3 regions of the Agarivorans sp. Z349TD_8 genome follow, and region 1 is predicted to be linked to each of the others. Evidence: predicted binding sites of a transcription regulator. Region 1 holds the regulator's gene; each other region holds the start of a gene.
The links. The regulator MetJ, encoded in region 1, represses methionine synthesis genes. The targets are predictions, from matches to a motif close to TAGACGTCTAGACGTCTA.
Positions count from the first base shown of each region.

Region 1 (3,283 bases):
ATCAGGGGCAGTGTAGAGTAGTATCATTCTTATTATTAAAACATAATTCCATTTTCGCTAAGAACCGTAGTTGCAAGTGAATAATAAGCAACTTGGTAGTTATGTCGAATGGATTACTGAATTGCATTGTCTAGACGACCTTGTAGCTCAGGGGTTATTACGAAGCTGTTTGCCCTGCAACAACGCCCTTTCTATCTAAGGTGATTGAGTAAAAGTAGTCGCCTCTATGTTTTTAAATTCACATAACCTTTCTTATTATAATGTTTTTATTGACATGCACTTTAAATTCAATAGGTTATGTTTTTTTTGAGAATGTTTAAGCGGAATGAATCTGTAGATATAGTTTCTTTATTTAGAGGGAGAAAACCATATTGAATTTTTGAAGGATTGTGTTGGGACGTTATATAGCAGTGTCAACAGTCGTAATTTAGAATTAAACAATTAAAAGGAATTTTTGCAATGAAAATATATTTTCAATTTGTAGTTAAGGTTATTTTAATCTGGTCGATTGCTGGGTCAAGCATTGCGGCAGTCATATTTACAGATGATTTTGATTCTGCCGCATCTCCTTTATGGGGAAATGAACAGGGTAGCTGGAATGATAAAGGTGGTGCATACCAGTCTACATCAGGGAATCAAGCATTTAGCTTGTTACCGACAGATTTAAGGGATTTTTCTGTTGAATTGGATATTAATGATGTATGGGATGGCGGTGTAGTTCTTCGTAGTTCATACAATGGGGGGCTTTTTAACGGAATAGCCTTAATCACAGGAGGTCTTGGTGGTGGAGGTACCGGGGTTTACTGGCACGAATTCGTAAATGGTGGCAATTCACCAGCTTTAAAGCATTCTGGTGCATTATTCCCATCTAAAAGTGATATTCATTTAAAAATCGATGTGTTCGGAGATACCTACTCAGCATTTGTGAATGGTACTTTGGTCACTACCTTAACCAGCAGTTTGTACAGCCAAGGACAAGTTGGCTTGTTTAATAACAGACTCGGTCAAAGTTTCGATAACATTAGTGTTTCATCTGTTCCCGAGCCATCCACGATATTTCTTGCGGCATTTGGTATTGCTGGCTTATGTATGTTTAGACGAAATAAAAAGTCATATAAAGTACAAGCAAGTGCTTAACTCTCTGCCGTGGGCGGTTGTTCCTGCAAGATAAGTGAGCTTATTCAAAAGTGTTTGTCTAGTATTTAACAAAAAAGCCGCTCAATGAGCGGCTTTGCAAAATCTTAATCTTCTTTATCCAATTCAGCTTCGGTGGCTTTTTCTAAGGCCGGGTCGGGTCTATCTTTTTGTAGATCGGCATCATCGGGCAGGGGTTGCCCAGTGTAAGCGTGTAAAAATGCTTCGCAGAGCAACTCGCTGTTGGTGGCGTGTCGTAGATTGTTAATTTGTCTACGGGTACGCTCATCGGTCAGTATTTTCAATACTTTTAAAGGTATTGATACCGTTATTTTTTTTACTTGTTCGCTTTTTTTTCCGTGTTCAGCATAAGGGCTGATCCACTCACCATTCCAATCTGTCGACATACTTGAATACACACCAAACCAAAGAAACCCTATTGTAACGGGGGAAAAGCCACTTAGCAATCCAAGAGCAAAGACATTTAGACGTCTAGAAGTGTTGACGTCTTTACGGGGAGTGGTAAAGTGGCAGCATAATTAGAGGGAGTCAGTGAACACATGTCATTAAAAGATCTTCACGCCGCCACCATTGCGGTTCGCAGTGGTATTGAGAGTGATAGCCAACACGGAGCGGTGGTTCCGCCAATTTATTTGTCGAGTAATTATAGTTTCGCCGATTTTAAGCAAAAGCGGCAGTTTGACTACAGTCGCTCTGGTAATCCAACCCGTCAAATATTAGCCGATGCGATTGCCAACCTAGAGCATGGTGCAGGGGCGGTGATCACCAATACCGGCATGTCGGCCGTTCATTTAGTGACCGCTTTGTTAGCGCCTGGCGATTTGTTGATCGCACCGCACGATTGTTATGGCGGAAGTTATCGCCTGTTTGACAGTTTGGCGAAGAAGCAGGCCTTTGAAGTCGAGTTTATCGATCAAAATGATAGCGAGAGCTTGCAAACCGCCCTCGCCAAGCAACCAAAGTTAATTTGGTTAGAAACTCCCAGCAACCCGTTATTGCGGATTGTGGATATTCAAAAAATAGCTCAACAAGCGCATGCTGTGGGGGCTTTGGTAGTTGTGGATAATACGTTTTTGTCGCCTGTATTACAGAATCCAATTTTACTGGGGGCCGATATTGTGGTGCATTCGGCGACTAAGTATATTAATGGTCACTCTGATGTGGTGGCGGGTATGGTTGTGGCAAAAACTGAGTTATTGGCAGAAAGCTTGAGCTGGTGGGCGAATTGTCTAGGTTTAACAGGCTCAGCCTTTGATTCCTATTTAACTCTGCGGGGCTTAAGAACTCTGAAAGCTCGGATGAATGTTCACCAACACAATGCTCAAACTATTGTTCAATGCCTGCAGCAGCAGCCTTTGGTGTCTGCGATTTATTATCCCGGCTTAGCAGAGCACCCCGGTCATGCGTTAGCCCAACAACAACAATCTGGCTTTGGAGCTATGTTAAGCTTTGAAGTTGCGCTAGATGAAACTCAAATGGTGAAATTTCTGAAAGGCTTACAGTTGTTTTCTTTGGCTGAGTCTTTGGGCGGGGTAGAGAGTTTAATCGCTCATCCAGCAACTATGACCCACGCGGCAATGTCGCCTGAGGCATTGGCCGAAGCGGGAATATCGGCGCAATTGTTACGGGTATCGGTTGGTTTAGAAGAAGCGGAAGATTTAGTGAATGATTTACAGCAGGCATTTGCCAATCTTTCGTTTGGCTAAAAGTTGTACAGGAGAACTTCATGTCGGTAGTTAATAGACATGTCCATAAATTTGGTGGCAGTAGCCTCGCTGACGCTAGCTGTTTCAAACGAGTGGCGGGTATTGTTGCGCAGCATTCGCAAGCGCAAGATCTCATTGTGGTATCGGCTGCGGGTAAAACCACCAATCGTTTGTTGAATATCATTGATTTGGCGAAACAAGCCGATAATGCCGCTGCGGAAGCTTTAGCCGCTTTGATTCAGTTTCAGGCGCAGCTAGTTAAGGATTTATTGAGTGAATCGAGGGCGCAAGTGATCGAGCGAGAGCTTGTCGCAGAGCATCGACAAATTGCTCATTTGCTAGAGGCGGATATTAATGCCTTTATCATTAACGAACTACTCTCTTATGGTGAGCGTTGGTCAGCAAGATTATTGGCCGCCCTT
Region 1 covers NZ_CP194037.2:4,405,463-4,408,745, reverse strand. The annotation lists gene ACRRS1_RS19895 (PEP-CTERM sorting domain-containing protein) at 460-1,137, shown strand; gene metJ (met regulon transcriptional regulator MetJ) at 1,242-1,541, opposite strand; gene metB (cystathionine gamma-synthase) at 1,695-2,861, shown strand; gene metL (bifunctional aspartate kinase/homoserine dehydrogenase II) at 2,882-3,283, shown strand, end outside.

Region 2 (3,283 bases), 1.5 Mb from region 1:
CAAGTAATGATGTGGCAGGAAAAAGCCATGCACAGCGTTATCTGAAGCAGTTTTATAGCCATCAACCGCGGGTTGAAACTCCCCCGAGTTATATCGATAGGCTCAAAGAATTTTTCCGCTCTTTTATGGAAAGGATAACTTAAGCAAAACCGACCGGCTTGCTTCATCAAACTATCGGCGTGTCGCGGCTCAGCTCAAACCAGAGCGCGACTTTAAGCCCCCCTGAGTATCCAGGGTAACGTTAAGGCACTGCAAAATAGGCCAATGCCATAGGCACTGTGAGTGACGATACTTAACCCCCTCGCCAACCGAGGCGCCGCTGTTTTACTTGCCGCAAACCCAAAACCAAGACAAGGTTGGATGATACAAAAAGGAAATACCAAGGTCACAATCCCGGTGATCAACGCAGGCAGCAGTGTTGGACTTGCCAGCCATACCTCTTCGAATAAAAACACATGAGCCATCGCAAAAACAATCCCAATTGCATAATGTAAGGCCCAACCGAGAAGTCTTTCGCCCTTGACCGGCGGTGTAGACACAATCGTTCGATGCAGTAGCTGCCCCCTTGCTATGAAACATACCCATCGCGCAAGCAGCGCATAATCCAGCGCTGGGATCCCGAGTATTCTTTTTTGGAACAACGACCAACCATCCATGACCAGCGTCGCTCCAATACCAATCCAAACGGCTTGTAAACAAAGATTCGTAAGCATTAAATATTCCCCTTGTAGCTCTTAATTTGATAGATTCACAAACAGGGTACAACTTGAAGTCGACTTTAAGTCAATAGGAGATATGATGGATATTGCAGAGGTAGCTCGTCGCTCTGGTTTAAAACCTTCAACCTTAAGATATTATGAAAAAATCGGGCTGATCCACTCCCCCAGTCGAAAAGGGCTACGCCGACAATATTTTCCAAGTGTATTGAATAAATTAAATATTATTTCTTTGGGCCGCATGGCAGGGCTATCGCTCATTGAAATTTCAATGATGTTCGATGCAAACGATGAATTGTCTATCGATAGAACATTGTTAATCCAAAAAACGACTGAGATTGATGCGCAAATTAAACAGCTACAAGCAATACGCAATAGCCTTTTTCATGTTGCAACTTGCCCACAAACTTCGCATTTAGAATGCCCGTCATTTCAGAAAATGATGAGCGCAGTGAAGCGTGATCTATCTTAGATTTATCGGACCAGGCACGGTGTTAACTGACCTGAACTCAGGAAAATAGGCTTTGTCAGCAACAGCCCAATTGCCTGTGATGGCAAACTAGTAAGCTATTTATATCTATTGTTGCGCCATGAGGCCATACTGAAATGGTTACGCATTCCGTTTACTGAGCTCAATGCATAGCAATTCTCCTAAGGTTGGATCCAAACTAACTGCAGGTTTAAGTGCTTCCCCAAATAGGAAATGATCATGAGTAAAGGACAAGACAGTAAAAAAGGCTCCAAGAAGAAACCGCTGTTAACCGCCAAAGAAAAGAAAGCAGTCAAAGCAGCCAAAAAATCGCCAAAGAAAGGTCTAGGACTTTAGATTCAAATTGTGACGAGTCATCGATTATTTCGATGACTTTTTGCGTTTCACAAATAACACAAAATAACCAAGTTGAATAAACGACGGCGGCCAATCCCCCCCTTGTTGCAAGTAGCCAGCCTTACCGCTTGATGGCGGTACAATCATCCCAAGTTGCCAGCGCGGCAAATAAAAAGCCGCCACAACGCGCCCCCCACTGCAAACAACAACAGAATTTCATAGCGCTTGGTTTAACCACAAAGCGCTCTTATAGCAGCAGGCTATAACTCAGAACAAATTAGATTTGTTAAAACACCCAATTAGACTTCTGGACGGCTAATTAATCATTGACTTCAAGGGCACTTATCCATAGCATCCTTCTACCATTCAGTCACACCTTAGCATGTAATTCTAAGCTCTCTTGTATAGGCCTATGTAAATGATTGAAATCAGCGATGTTAATAAGGTTTTCTATCAAGGAGAGAAAGAGATTGTTGCGCTTAATGCCATCAACCTTTCTATTCCTCAAGGAACCATTTTTGGCGTGATTGGCTCATCCGGTGCAGGTAAAAGTACCTTGATCCGTTGTGTCAATATGCTGGAAGCGCCAACTTCGGGACAAATCATTGTTGATGGGGTCGATCTCACCACTCTTTCACACCCACAACTTTGCCAAGCTAGACGCAATATAGGGATGATTTTTCAGCACTTCAACTTGCTATCTTCACGTACGGTATTCAACAATATCGCGCTGCCCTTAGAGCTAGCAAACACAGATAAAACGCAGATTGATCGTAAAGTAACAGAGCTCTTGGACTTAGTCGGCCTCACCGATAAACGAGACACCTATCCAGCCAATCTTAGTGGCGGTCAGAAGCAACGAGTCGCGATTGCGCGAGCCCTAGCCTCTGATCCGAAAGTACTGTTATGTGATGAAGCCACCAGTGCCCTTGATCCCGCAACCACTCAGTCGATTCTGGAGTTGTTACGAGAGATAAACTTGCAACTTGGCATTACCATTTTACTGATCACTCATGAAATGGATGTAGTGAAGAGTATTTGTCATCAAGTCGCGATCATCGGTGGTGGTGAACTGGTAGAGAAGGGAACCGTTGGTGAAATTTTTGCGCATCCCAAAACCCAACTGGCTCATGACTTTATACGCTCAACTTTAGACCTCTCTATCCCCGAAGATTACCGAGTACGGCTAAACACAAAAAGAGTCGTGGGAAGTCACCCCTTAGTGCGCTTAGAGTTTACGGGAGCAACGGTTGACGCACCTCTGATCAGTCAAATTGCTCGCCAATTTAATATCGATGTCAGTATTTTGAGTTCCGATCTTGATTACGCCGGAGGGGTGAAATTTGGCATGATGGTCGCCGAACTACTTGGCAATGAAGCAGACGATAGCGCAGCGATTGAGTTTCTGAAACAACATAAAGTCAAAGTGGAGGTACTTGGTTATGTCCAGTAACGGTTTTTCATTTCAACAAATCGTGGAGTGGCTAAACTTCAATGGTCAGTTACTACTCGGCGCTACGGGCGAAACCCTCTACATGGTGTCGGTCGCGGGCATTGTTGGTTTTGCACTTGGTATTCCCTTAGGTGTTATTTTACATATCACTAAAAAAGGTGGATTAGCTGCAAACAACAAACTAAACCGAATATTAGGTGCAATCGTAAATATCGGTCGTTCGGTACCGTTTTTAGTGCTCATGGTCGCAATTATTCCACTCACCAAGCTGCTAGTAGGTACCTTTAT
Region 2 covers NZ_CP194037.2:855,033-858,315, reverse strand. The annotation lists gene ACRRS1_RS03790 (hypothetical protein) at 1-143, shown strand, start outside; gene ACRRS1_RS03785 (DUF2938 domain-containing protein) at 213-713, opposite strand; gene ACRRS1_RS03780 (helix-turn-helix domain-containing protein) at 796-1,188, shown strand; gene ACRRS1_RS03775 (hypothetical protein) at 1,567-1,725, opposite strand; gene metN (methionine ABC transporter ATP-binding protein MetN) at 1,961-2,995, shown strand; gene ACRRS1_RS03765 (methionine ABC transporter permease) at 2,985-3,283, shown strand, end outside.
Region 2: the regulator MetJ is predicted to act here: its motif matches at 1,843-1,860, upstream of metN (methionine ABC transporter ATP-binding protein MetN).

Region 3 (3,283 bases), 1.5 Mb from region 1:
GTAATAAACTCATTGCCGAGCGTGAGGTTTCGATAGTAAGCACATCTGCGTCTAAGGCAGCAACCGCCTGCATAATATCGTTGAACTCGCTGTAACACATATGGGTATGAATTTGCGTCTCCGGCTTGGCACTGGCCGCCGATAATTTAAAAGCGGCCACCGCCCAATCTAAATAAGCAGACCATTGACTGCGTTTTAAAGGCATACCTTCACGGATCGCAGGCTCATCAATTTGAATGATCTGGATCCCCGCCTGTTGTAAGTCGGCCACTTCTTCATTTAAAGCAACAGCAATCTGTTCTGCGATTTGCGCTCTGCTCAGATCTTCACGCGCAAAGCTCCAGGTCAGTATGGTAACTGGCCCCGTTAACATGCCTTTTACCGGTTTTTGCGTCAGCGATTGTGCATAGCTTGCCCACGCAACGGTTAGGGGTTTACTGCGCTTAATATCGTCAACAATAATCGCCGGCTTCACACAACGAGAACCATAGCTTTGCACCCAAGCAAAACGACTCACCAAGAAGCCATCGAGTAACTCGGCAAAGTATTCCACCATATCGTTGCGCTCAGCTTCGCCATGTACCAATACATCTAAACCAAGCCTCTCTTGACGCTTGATCGCCTCCCGGATGTGCTCGGCGATGGCCGCCTGATAGTCTGTTGGACTTAGCAAACCAGCCTTAAACTCACGCCGCTGGCGACGAATTTCGGCGGTCTGAGGGAATGAGCCGATAGTAGTCGTGGGCAGCGCAGGTAAGGCTAAACTTTGCTGCTGAATAACTTGGCGCTGGGCAAAGCTTTGCCCACGCTCTCGCTGTAACAAGGAGAATTGCTGAATTTGCTGCTGTAGTTCTCCCTCAGTTGCAAGGCTTTGCGCCTGCACCGCAGCGCTATATTGCTGAGCTTTAAGCTGAGCCGCTGCATCCCCATCAATCACGGCAGCCAAGCATTGCAATTCCTCTAACTTTTGCTCGGCAAAGGCCAAGCGAGGCTTTGCTTCGGCTAACTCGGTTTCAGCATTCAAATCAATCGGACTATGCAACAGCGAACAGGAGCTGGCCAACCATAAACGCTCCCCCAATTGTTGCTTGGCCGCTGCCAAGCGCTCGGCTAAGACGGGTAAGTTGGCTCGCCATACATTACGACCATTGATCACGCCTGCCGACAATACCCAGTTCTCGGGAAAATCACTCAATATTGGTTCAAGCTGTTCAGCGCTAGCACTTAAGTCGAGATGTAAACCATCTACCGCCAGCTGCTTAATCAGCCCTGTATTACTTAAGACATCGTCAAAATAACTAGTTAATAATAAGTTACAGGGACTTAAACGGCTGTTGTAGGCCTGCAATAAAGCATCTTGCCACTGCGCTTCTAATTCTAAACCTAAGATAGGCTCGTCTAGCTGCACCCACTCAACCCCCAGCGCGGCGATACCTTGCAAGATCTGCTGATAGACCTGGATTAATTTCGGTAGCAAAGTGACCCGCTCGAATGGCTCACTGCAGGCTACATCATTGCGCCCCAAATATAGATAGGACACCGGCCCTAGTAACACAGGTTTCACTTTATGACCTAAAGCCAAGGCTTCTTTAATTTCGTCAAATAATTGTGACCATTGCAGACTAAACTCACTATTGGCTGAGAACTCCGGCACAATATAGTGATAATTGGTATTAAACCACTTACTCATGTCCGATGCTGCATGGTTGCACCCGCAACCTTGTTGACCACGGGCAATAGCAAACATCGTGTCTAAATTTAGTTCAGCAGAGCGATGGCGCTGTGGCAGATTCCCTAACAATAAGGAAGTATTCAACACTTGGTCATACCAAGCAAAATCACCAACGGTCACCCAAGCTTGACCACTGTCTCGCTGAGCTTGCCAATTTTGTTGGCGGATCTGCCGCCCCACTTCCAGTAACTGCTGTTGCGAGGATTCCCCCCGCCAATATGCCTCTAAAGCAAACTTCAACTGACGCTGTTTACCAATACGGGGGTAACCCAAAATATGTGTGATAGTCATAAACCAATCCTTTTAGCCGTCTAGATGTATACAGCTCCATACTGGCAAGCGAAGCCGCCAATTACAATTGCAAAGTATTCAAACGAAAATGAATCAAATTCAATTTAGAAAGCATAAGATGGAAGTTAGGACTACCTATACAGCCATGATTTGACACCAAGAGCATTTAAAATGAATTTAATTCAATTTAAGGAAACTAAAATCGCCGCTAACTATACAAGCAAAGTCCAAGCTCCTAAGCTTGCGACTTAATCGCTAATAGCACTGGTACTCTGTTGAACTTATGTTAGAAATTAAACACTTACGTAGCCTACAAGCCCTTGCCAGCAGCCCTTCGATGAAAAGCGCCGCAGCCAAACTATTTGTTAGTGAATCGGCTCTCTCTCATCAACTCAAGGGTTTGGAACAAAAGCTTGGCGTCCACTTACTGCTTAGGAAAAGACAAGCGATACAATTAACCGAACCCGGCAAGCAGGTGCTGGCGCTCGCCGAACAGGTTTTACCTCTTATAGGCCAGCTAGAACAAACATTAATTAGCGGCAACCAGCATTCAAGCAGGCTCAACATCAGCGTTGATTGCCATGCTTGTTTCCAATGGTTATTACCAAGCCTGCAACAATTTAAACAAGCTTGGCCAGAGGTTGTAAGTAACCTTTGCCAAGACCTAAACTACGATGGGCTACCGTTATTACAGCAAGGCGAAACTGATTTATTGCTGACCTCTCAAGTTTCACCGCAGGAGGACATCCACTACCAACCTCTATTCGAATATGAAATGGTCATCATCTGCCCTTTAACTCATCCACTCAGCAGTAAAACTGAGCTTAGCGCCGCTGATCTCTGCCCACATACACTAATCAGTTACCCAGTAAATCCGCAACGTTTAGACATATACAACTTTGTTTTAACGCCCGAGAATCTTCAGATGAAAAACCGTAAACACGCCGATAATCCAGCGATGTTAGTGCAAATGGTAGCCGCTGATATGGGCATTGCCGCGATGCCTTATTGGGCAGTTGATCACTATGTAAAACAACGGTTAATATGTGCCCTGCCATTGCAGCAAGCCTTATGGCGACCAATGTACGCAGCTTACCCATTAAGCCTGAGAAACGCCCCAGCCTTACAAGCATTTTTACAATTATTACAACAGCAAACCTGCAAATTATTACCGGGCATCAGAACGGTGAGGGTAATGTCAAAAAAATATAATCAATAATTTGACTAAAGTGACAAGTTAAGTTTACAGTTAAAAGGCAG
Region 3 covers NZ_CP194037.2:923,973-927,255, reverse strand. The annotation lists gene metE (5-methyltetrahydropteroyltriglutamate--homocysteine S-methyltransferase) at 1-2,023, opposite strand, end outside; gene ACRRS1_RS04105 (LysR substrate-binding domain-containing protein) at 2,307-3,242, shown strand.
Region 3: the regulator MetJ is predicted to act here: its motif matches at 2,037-2,054, upstream of metE (5-methyltetrahydropteroyltriglutamate--homocysteine S-methyltransferase).